DNA from 2 places in the Halalkalibacter sp. AB-rgal2 genome. Region 1 is predicted to be linked to the other one. Evidence: riboswitches for the same ligand, from Rfam matches in the RefSeq annotation. Region 1 holds a riboswitch; the other holds the start of a gene.

The links. A riboswitch is a leader RNA that binds a small molecule or an ion and turns the genes downstream of it on or off. The one in region 1 is predicted to bind S-adenosylmethionine.
Region 2: linked by a shared signal. The riboswitch ahead of ACERJO_RS07750 (methionine ABC transporter ATP-binding protein) and the one ahead of mtnK (S-methyl-5-thioribose kinase) in region 1 are both predicted to bind S-adenosylmethionine.

What each region holds. Positions count from the first base shown of each region.
Region 1 covers NZ_JBGUAV010000009.1:33,597-38,700, reverse strand. Annotated here, with positions in the region: gene ACERJO_RS09350 (methylthioribulose 1-phosphate dehydratase) at 1-509, opposite strand, end outside; gene ACERJO_RS09345 (2-hydroxy-3-keto-5-methylthiopentenyl-1-phosphate phosphatase) at 503-1,150, opposite strand; gene ACERJO_RS09340 (2,3-diketo-5-methylthiopentyl-1-phosphate enolase) at 1,156-2,343, opposite strand; SAM riboswitch class I at 2,509-2,615, shown strand; gene mtnK (S-methyl-5-thioribose kinase) at 2,691-3,902, shown strand; gene mtnA (S-methyl-5-thioribose-1-phosphate isomerase) at 3,899-4,945, shown strand; gene sigF (RNA polymerase sporulation sigma factor SigF) at 5,088-5,104, opposite strand, start outside.
Region 2 covers NZ_JBGUAV010000007.1:56,610-61,713, reverse strand. Annotated here, with positions in the region: gene ACERJO_RS07760 (MetQ/NlpA family ABC transporter substrate-binding protein) at 1-820, opposite strand, end outside; gene ACERJO_RS07755 (methionine ABC transporter permease) at 838-1,503, opposite strand; gene ACERJO_RS07750 (methionine ABC transporter ATP-binding protein) at 1,496-2,521, opposite strand; SAM riboswitch class I at 2,669-2,785, opposite strand; gene ACERJO_RS07745 (YusG family protein) at 3,040-3,282, opposite strand; gene gcvH (glycine cleavage system protein GcvH) at 3,457-3,843, opposite strand; gene ACERJO_RS07735 (arsenate reductase family protein) at 3,910-4,266, opposite strand; gene ACERJO_RS07730 (hypothetical protein) at 4,448-4,732, shown strand; gene ACERJO_RS07725 (spore coat protein) at 4,749-5,069, shown strand.

The DNA.
Region 1 (5,104 bases):
GTAATACCATGATTACGAATCAGGACGGCCTTTGTGTCGGGTTCAATCACGTGACTAATAGCCTTACCCAGCGTAGGAAGGTCACTATAATTTTCAACGATAGGGATCGTTAATTGACCATCTTCCGCCCAAATTCCAAATGCTTTAATAAGCTCGACTCCTTTGAATGTAATAAATCCTTGTTCAAAATAGAGCTCAGATATTAAGTTATTATCTAGCGTATGTACGTGCAGGCTGCAACCAGCATCTGTCTTTTTATACACTTCTAAATGTATGACGGTTTCAGCCGATGGCTTACCTTCATCGGTTAAAGGCTCCGCATCTTCATTAACTAGAACAAAATCCTCATTTGTTTCTTTGTACTTATCCTTGCCACTTACCGTTACTAAACATTGAAGTGGCTCATCCTGTACTTTAATTGATAAATTTCCACTCGTTCCTGGAAACCAATCTCTTACTGCTAGTTCTCTTTTAATACTTGCAAGTTCATTCCAATGCAAAATCAAGATTCGAGCCCCCTTTCGTTCAACATTTCTATACAATCATGAAACGTAACAAATGGTGCATGTTTCAGATTCAATTGTTGACATTTTTCTAATAATAAATCTCGTGCTAAAACGAAATCAGCTTGTTTTGCCGCTTGTAAATCGGTTATCGAATCGCCAATGACAATAATATCTCTACCTTTTGCTTCCTTACGAATAATAGAAGGCTTGCAGCAACCGCAATCATTCTCACAAAAAGCGTCACATTCATGAGGCCATTCAATTTTGATTGTCTCCTCATCAAAGCTTGCCGAATTACAATAAACCGGTAATTCATATGCCTTTAATAAAGGATAAACAAAGAAATCAATGCCACCACTTACAATGATCAATTCTATTCCTTGCTCCTTTGTATAAGCGACAAAATCGTCAAAGCCTTCGCGAATCTTTGCATCAGCTAAAATAAAATCGATCAGCTGTTGCTTCGAAGAAGATGGTAGTAAGCGGAAGAGCTGCCCGACACCTTGCTGGATCGAGATTGTCTCTTCTAAAATTTGATCCTTGATTTCATTCCACTCAGGAGGAGCAAATTCCTTCATAATTGCAATAATATTATCGTTCGTTGTAATCGTCCCATCAAAGTCACAAAAAATAACAGGCTTCATTCTTTTTACGCTCCTCCCCAAAGCTCAATTGCTTGACGGAGTTCCGCTGAATGTAAGGCTGCATCCTTTAATGATTGACCTTGCATAACCGCATTAATTGCTTGTCGAAATGCTTTTCCACCAGCAGGTGCCCCTCCAGGGTGACCATGAATTCCTCCGCCAGCATTAATCACACTATCGATCCCAAAGTCTTCGTATAACTTCGGTGTTAGACCAGGATGAATACCAGCAGATGGCACGGGAAAGGCCCGATGAAACAGATCTTTATCGGTCAATTCACGAGCAATTTTAATCGTTTCTTCCTTGGCCATCGCGACAGATCCATAAGGAGATGGGAATAAGACAAGATCCGCACCAGCCATACGCGAAAGTTTTCCAAGAAGAAGAGAAGGTGATAAACCGTAATCCGTTGATGAAATCATCGCACCTGAAAATGCAGGATGTGCCATTATAGGCAGTGGAATGTCCGGGTCCTCTGTTAATTCTTGTAGCACGTCTAACCCATATGAAAAGACGTTGAATAGAAGTAAATCTGCGCCTGCATCTACAGCCCGTTTTGCTTGCTCCTTCAACTGAAACGTACGGCCTGTAATATTTGCTGCATATAGTGTTCTTTTTCCTGTTTCCACTTCACTTTCCGTGAGTGCTTCTTTGCAGACTCTAATTCGCTCAGTTAAAGGTGTCCGTTCATTTTCAAACAGTATTTCATCGTCTTTGACGATATCAACACCACCAAGTGCTTGACCTTTCATCTGTTCCTTCAAAGAAGATAAATCTCGGCCGATTACCCCTTTGAAAATGCTCATCAACAATGGACGATCATAAGCTCCAGAAAGCTTACGAATCCCTTCTAGCCCTACTTTTGGTCCAGGATATTCTTTCTTTAAATTTTCACCAAAGGAAAGATCCACTAATTTCACTTTACCATCCAAAGAGAGCTTTCCAAATACCGTTGTCAAAATAGCCGGAATATCATTCGTGAAATTCAAACTTGGGTACCCAATCGTTATGACTGATTTTTCATCTAAGATTTCTGTTTTAACAACTCGCCCTTTATGCTTTTTTAATTGTTCTTGTTCGACTGAAGGAAGGTTTGTCCATGATCCAACCGTTAATCCAACCGCAATCGAATCGGCTTTTTTTTCAATATTCGTTGTTCCATCTATTAGGTAGGTTGCTAGTACCTCACCCATATTTGCCACCACCTATATATCAACAGATATGTATTCGTTCATTAATTAAAAATTATGACAGTATTCTATTTTTTCGTCAATCTTTTTACTTTTCAAACAATCTGAATTGACAAACTATATTGAAAAAGTGTAACATGACCGTATATTAAATGACTATGAATAACACTCTTATCATGAGAAGGCTGAGGGATTTGGACCGATGACGCCCGGCAACCTGCATTACGCGAAGGTGCTACTTCCAACAGAATGAAATCCATTCTGAAAGATGAGAGGAACGAACAGTTCTGTTTCAATCCTCTTGATAAATCAAGAGGATTTTTCATTTGAATGAGCGAAAGGGAGGAAAGATGATGACTATAGATACTGTTAGATATGAACCTTTTACAATTGAAACGGCAATAGCCTATAGTAAACAAATCGGTCTATTTACACAAAATGATGTTTTAGAAGCTGAGGAAATTGGGGATGGTAATCTCAATCTTGTTTTTCGCATCCAAAATAAAGAAGCGAATAAATCAATTATATTGAAGCAAGCCTTACCATACGCAAAGGTGGTCGGTTCTAGTTGGCCATTAACACTTGATCGTGCGCGTATCGAAAGCGAAGCATTAAAACACGCCTATGAAGTTGTACCAGAGTTTACGCCTCGCGTTTATCATTCTGATCATACATTGGCTGTCACTGTCATGGATGACTTATCTCATCTACAAATAGTACGAAAAGGATTAATTGAAGGAAAAGTTTATCCTCGTCTTGCACGGGATATCGGGACTTTTTTAGCGCATACTTTATTTTATCATTCTGATTTTGGGATGAATCAACAAGAGAAGAAGAAATTAACGTTACATTTCAACAACCCTGAGCTTTGTAAAATTACAGAAGATCTTGTCTTTACAGACCCATTCTTTGACCATGACACAAATAATATTCCGAGCAAATTAAGAGAGTTTGTCGAAACAACGCTTTGGTCAGATAAGACATTAAAAAGAGAAGTTGCTTCTTTGAAACACCTTTTCTTAACAAAAGGAGAAGCGCTCATTCACGGAGACCTTCATACTGGTAGTATATTTGCTTCAACTGAGGAAACAGTTGTCATTGATCCTGAGTTTGCTTACTTCGGCCCAATGGGTTTTGATATCGGCGCCTTTATTGCCAATATTCTACTAAGCTATCTATCTCAAGAAGGTCATATTGAAAATGATCAGACAAGAAATGAGTATCAAGACTATTTACTAAGTGTATTAATAGAAACATGGAACATATTTGATGTAGAATTCGGTGCATTATGGCAGGACAATAGTCAAGATTCATTTATGAAAGTAGATGGTTACTTAGATGATGTACTTAAACAAATTTTTCAAGATACTCTTGGCTTTGCTGGTTGTAAAATGATTCGTCGAATGATTGGATTAGCTGGTGTTGAAGACGTTGAAGCTATTGAAAATGAGGAATTACGCTTGAACGTTAAACGCTCTGCTATTACATTAGGGAAAACACTTATTATGAACCGATCACAAATAACATCCATTAATGAACTAAAGAAGGTTGTGACACAATGACAAAAGCAGTAGAACCGATTCGTTCGGTTGAATGGAATAACAATCATGTTAAACTGCTAGACCAACGACTATTACCACAGCAAACCGTATTTTTAACGTTAACAGCGATACAAGATATTTGGGATGCTATCTTTGAATTAAAAGTAAGAGGTGCTCCAGCCATTGGTATTTCTGCTGCCTATGGGTTATGTTTATGGTCTCAAGCATTTGAAGGAGATGACTTCCAGACCTATTTAGCTTCACTCCAAGAACAGGCCACCTACTTAGAATCAGCAAGACCAACTGCTGTCAATTTATTTTGGGCTATTAGACGGGTTGTTAAGGTAACTAAATCAGCCAGCACTGTATCAGAGGCAAAGCAACTACTATTAAATGAAGCAAAGCTTATACAGGAAGAAGATGAAGCTGTATGTAGAGCGATTGGCGAACATGGCTTAGCTTTATTTGAAGATGGAGATACCCTTCTTACACATTGTAACGCAGGTGGTATTGCAACAGCTCGATATGGTACAGCTCTTGCTCCATTTTACCTTGCAAAGGAGCAAGGAATCACATTAAATGCTTTTGCTTGTGAGACTAGACCTGTCTTACAAGGAGCACGACTAACGGCATGGGAATTACAAAACCTTGGTGTAAACGTCACTCTAATTACAGACAATATGGCAGCACATACAATGAAATCAAAAGGGATTAACGCCGTCATTGTCGGAGCAGATCGAATTGCAGCTAATGGAGATACAGCTAATAAGATTGGAACATTCGGTATTGCTTTAATCGCTAAAGCCTTAAATATTCCATTCTATGTCGCTGCCCCACTTTCAACAATTGATCTCGATACAGCTTCTGGCGATGAAATTGAAATTGAAGAGCGACATGCTGATGAAATTAGAACGATTAATGGTCAGCAAATCTCCCCTACTGATATACAAGTATATAATCCTGCTTTTGATGTAACTCCATCTGAGTATATTACAGGTATCATAACAGAAAAAGGAGTTATTAGTGGTGGAAATTATATCGACGGGTTAGCTAAACTGTTTTAAATAGATAAGAAAAACGCGACAGTGTCTTTTCTTTAAAGCGGCGTGTGAGTTTCCCAACACCCTCTATGTTTTTCCCCATTTGATTAGAAAATTAAGGCTTGTCACAAAAGTATCAAGTCATTTTTTGCGACAAGCCTTATTATTATGGTTCACTCATTT
Region 2 (5,104 bases), on a different contig from region 1:
AGTTTTGAACAGGAATAACCGCTCCATCGTATTGTTCATAAATAAATTCGCGAATTTCCTCTGAAGTTAACACTTCATACAAGGCTTGAACTAATTCACCCTCTTCATTACCTTCACGAACAACTAATAGGTTTGGCTGGAGAACATCCTCACCCTCGAAAGCAATTCCATAAGCATCAATATCAACTCCACCTTCAAGGGCATAGTTCGTATTGATAACGACCGCATCACCTTCGTCATTTTCAAATGAAGGTGCTAACATTCTTGCTTCGACTTGATATTCATCAAATTTTAAGTCTTTCGGATTCGATACGATGTTTTCCACACGTGCAAGCTCGCCATCTTCAATATTAAGCTCAATTAAACCAGCGCGCTCAAAAATCGGTAAAATACGTCCATGGTCACTAATCGAATCACTTATAATAATCGTTGCACCATCTGGAAGTTCATCTAAACTACTATATTCTTTTGAATACACACCAATTGGCTCATAATGTATTTCACCAATACTAACAAAATCATATGCCTCATTTTCATCCATTTGCGAAGCTAAATACCCAGGTGTTTGAAAATAATTTACATCAATTTCATTTTCCAGTAACGCTTCATTAGGCAGAATATAATCAGAAAAGGTTGTAATATCTAGCTCAATCCCTTTCTCCTCCAATATAGGAGCCGCAGCCTCTAATATTTCCGTATGTGGCACAGCTGACGCACCGACACGTAACGTTTCTAACGAATCCTCATCTGCTCCATTTCCACATGCTGCTAATGTAACTGATAATCCTAATGCTGCAATTAAACCCGCTACTTTTTTCATCTTTCTTTCCCCCACTCTTATCTTTTGTCTGTTTTATGTGTAAAGTAGTCCCCGATCCATTGAATGATAAAGACAATAATCAGGATGGCTACTGTTGCCACCAATGTAATCATACTATTATTACGTTGAAACCCTTCTAAATAAGCCAAGTGACCAAGTCCTCCAGCAGCAATAACACCTGCCATTGCCGTATAACTAACGAGAGCAATCGCTGTAACCGTTATGCCTGAGATCAAAGCTGGCATCGCCTCTGGAATTAATACTTTGCGAACGATCGTGAAAGAGGACGCGCCCATTGCTTGTGAAGCCTCAATAACCCCTTTATCAATTTCCCTAAGAGCAATTTCTACCATTCGAGCGTAAAAAGGTGCAGCACCAATAATTAACGCAGGCAAAGCTGCATTTGCACCTAACATCGTCCCAACCATTGCCCTTGTAAATGGAATGAGAAGCACAAGTAAAATTATGAATGGAATTGATCGAAATACATTGACAATCGTACTAAAAACAAAATGGATAATGGCATTCTCCCATAAGCCACCCTTACTCGTCACATATAATATAAGACCAAGTATGATTCCCAATACAAATGTAACGGCAACGGAGATCGTTGTCATGTAAATTGTTTCAACAGTTGCTTCCCATAATTGATCGACTTTAATTTCCTCAAGAAGATCATTCATCATTCTTGATCACCTCCACATCAACCTTCTTCTCTTTGATGAAGGCAATCGCATCATTGATTATGTGCTCTTCCCCTTTAAGTGAAACAAACAACGTCCCATATGAACCATTTTGAATCTTTGTAATCTTACCTTGTACAATGTTTACTTCAATATCAAAAGCTCGAATTAATTCCGTAATAAGCGGGCTTTCTGTTTCATCACCAACAAACGTTAATTGAACCATTCGGCTATTTGGTTCACTCGCCAAGGAAGCTAAAGCCTCAACGGTCTCTTCTGGCTCGGTAATTTGTTTAACAAATTCTTTTGTCATTTTCTGCTGTGGTCTTCGAAAAACGTCTAGAACAGGACCCATTTCAACAATTTGTCCTTCTTCCATGACGGCAACCCGATGACAAATTTTTCGAATCACATGCATCTCATGAGTAATTAAAATAATGGTTAAACCAAGCTTCTGATTAATATCAACTAATAGCTCTAAAATCGAGTCTGTCGTTTTCGGATCAAGAGCAGATGTGGCTTCATCGCACAAAAGCACACTTGGATTGTTGGCTAATGCTCGTGCGATGCCGACACGTTGCTTTTGACCACCGCTCAATTGGGAAGGATAACTATCTCCACGACCTTCAAGTCCAACAAGCTCGATTAATTTATCGACTCGCTCTTTCCTTCGCGCTCTATCGACACCTGCAATTTCCAGAGGAAAAGCGATATTTCCTCGTACGGTACGTGACCATAGAAGGTTAAAGTGCTGAAAGATCATGCCAATTTCTTGACGCGCCTTTCGCAATTCTTTTGCTGATAGAGTGGACAAATCACGCTCTCCAACAATGACATTACCTTCTGTCGGTCTTTCCAACATATTTAGCATGCGGATCAGTGTGCTCTTACCTGCTCCACTATAGCCAATCACACCAAATATTTCACCTTCCTCTATCGTTAAATCGACACCGTCCACTGCTTGAACGGGTCCATTTTTCGTATTAAAACGTTTCTTGATCCCTTTTAATGAAATCATCGAAAACCACTTCCCTTCGAGGTCAATCAAAAGGTATAGCCACCCTTTTTGAACAACCTCTTATAATACTTTATATAAAGACCGTATTTATTAAAAATAAAAAAATCCTTCCTGTGCGTGACAGAAAGGATGATACATTCGTCCTTCCTCTCATCTTTCAAAGTGGTAAACACTTTGCAGGATTTAGCACCTAATAAGATGATTTATCACCTTATCGGTTGCTGGGCATCGTAGGGCCAGTCCCTCCGCCTCTCGCAATAAGAGTTTTACTATATGAAAATACTAATCTTTTAGCTCCTATGAATAATAGCATAGGAAAAAATCAGCTGTCAATGAATGCTGATCAGTATTTCTTGCCAATTTTGTGAATAGCCTTACATGTTAATGACCCATAAGGGATTACGAAGGCACTAATAAAGGTTTTTAACCTTATCAGTGCCTATTAAATACAATGAGAGAAACCGTTGTCTCCTTTAAAAAACCTGATATGAAGTGAGTTTCTTGTATCAAGCGAACAATTAGCACCAGCCCTCATCACAATTTTCTACATAGGATTGAACATCGTTAGGCTTTTTATTTTCATATCTGTATATTTTATCTGCGTCAAATTCAAAACCTTCAGCCATTTCATGCTGCAGGCCTTGGTTTGTTTCCATTACTTGACCAATCTTGGCTTCCCCCATGTATAAGCTAAGCTTCCCATCTTCATACTTACCTTTCACTTGACTGGTCACATCAATCTTCACAAATTCCAATTCCACGTAAGCACCTCCTTATATATACAAAAGTTACGTATAGCTTCCCCAGAGTAAGCTAACTTATCATAACGAAAAGCAAATCATTTAAAAAACGTCGGCTGTGCTTCCGAATTCATATAAAAAAGAGGTTCCAAAAGATTTAACCTAGATCCTTTGAAACCTCTGTATTGTTCATTTCTACTCTTGACTAATCATTTCCTCATATTGTTCCGCTTGCATAAGCTCATCTAGCTCCGCTTCTTTACTTGGCTTGATAATAAGCATCCATGCTTTTTCGTATGGAGATTCATTGACAAGCTCTGGTGAATCATCTAAATTTGCATTTACTTCAACGACTTGTCCACTAATTGGAGCATACAACTCCGAAACCGTTTTCACTGACTCTACATTCCCAAATGGCTCATTAGCTGTCAGTTCATCACCCACTTCAGGCAATTCAGCAAATACAATATCCCCTAACTCTTCCTGCGCAAAATGAGTGACCCCAATTCGAACTTGACCATTCTCTTTCTTCACCCATACGTGCTCTTTCGAATACGTTAGCTCTTTTGGTAATTGACTCATGGTTAACCTCCTACTTTTCATCTATGCTCTTTAGTATAACGTGATGCTGTTGAAAAGAAAAACAACTTATTTCCAATTTTGTTCAAATAAGTCTTCCTTAAAACCAACCGTCACTTTCTTTTGATCAGTCGTTAACGGGCGCTTAATTAACATTCCATCAGAAGCAAGCAATTCTAACGCTTCATCTTCTGTCATTGTTGGTAATTTCTCTTTTACATTTAGTTCACGATATTTCTTTCCACTTGTATTAAAAAATTTCTTTATTTCTAGTCCACTATTTTCCACCATGATTTTTAGTTCTTCTTTAGTCGGTGGATTTTCGACAATATGTACATCATTCACTTCTATCCCTTTTTCCTCTAACCATTTTTTAGCTTTTCGACAAGTTCCACACTTTGGATAATGATAAAAAGTTATTGCCATCACAAACATTCCTTTCTCATTTATTCATCCTTAGTATTGCTTAATTTATGTAAAACCACAACCAATATGTTTCATTATTAACAACTTCTCACTAGAATAGACTATTGCCATTTTCTTAAAACTAAGTGTGTATCCACTGGATACGCTTCATGATATGCAGCATTCCCAAAGGAGGATCAACATGCAGCAAACACAAATCTCAAACCAACAAAACCAGCAAAATCAAGCTATTATGCAGCAACCACCAGCGATTATTTCAACAAAGGATCAATTGTATTTAACAGACATGCTTTCATGGAATTTAATTGCGATGAAAAAGGCTCATTTCTTCGCTCAGCAATGTCAAGACCAAGACATTATTCAAGCCCTTGAAAACGCCGGATCCATGCATCAACGCCATTACGAAAAAATACTAACTCACTTGAATGCGAATCAAAATCAACAGCAATCTATACCGGTTCAATAATAGGGAGGGCCAATAAATGAATCAACAAAAAATTAAAAATCCTGAACTGCAAGTACCAAAAACACCACAAATGTCTGAACGCGACTTTATAAATGATCAATTAGCAACGGAAAAATATATGTCTAACGCCTATACGGTTGCATTAAATGAATTAAGTCACGATCAGCTTTATCAAGACATTTCTACCATTTATAACGAAACCCAAAATTGTCAACGTGATATTTATACTATCATGTTCAAAAAAGGATTTTATGCGTTAGAACCAGCTGAGCAACAAAAGCTTTCAGAAGCATACCAGCAATTTTCGGGATACCAATCACAATTCCCTTATCAATAAAAAGTGAAAGGTCTGTCCTAGGATTCGATCCTTTG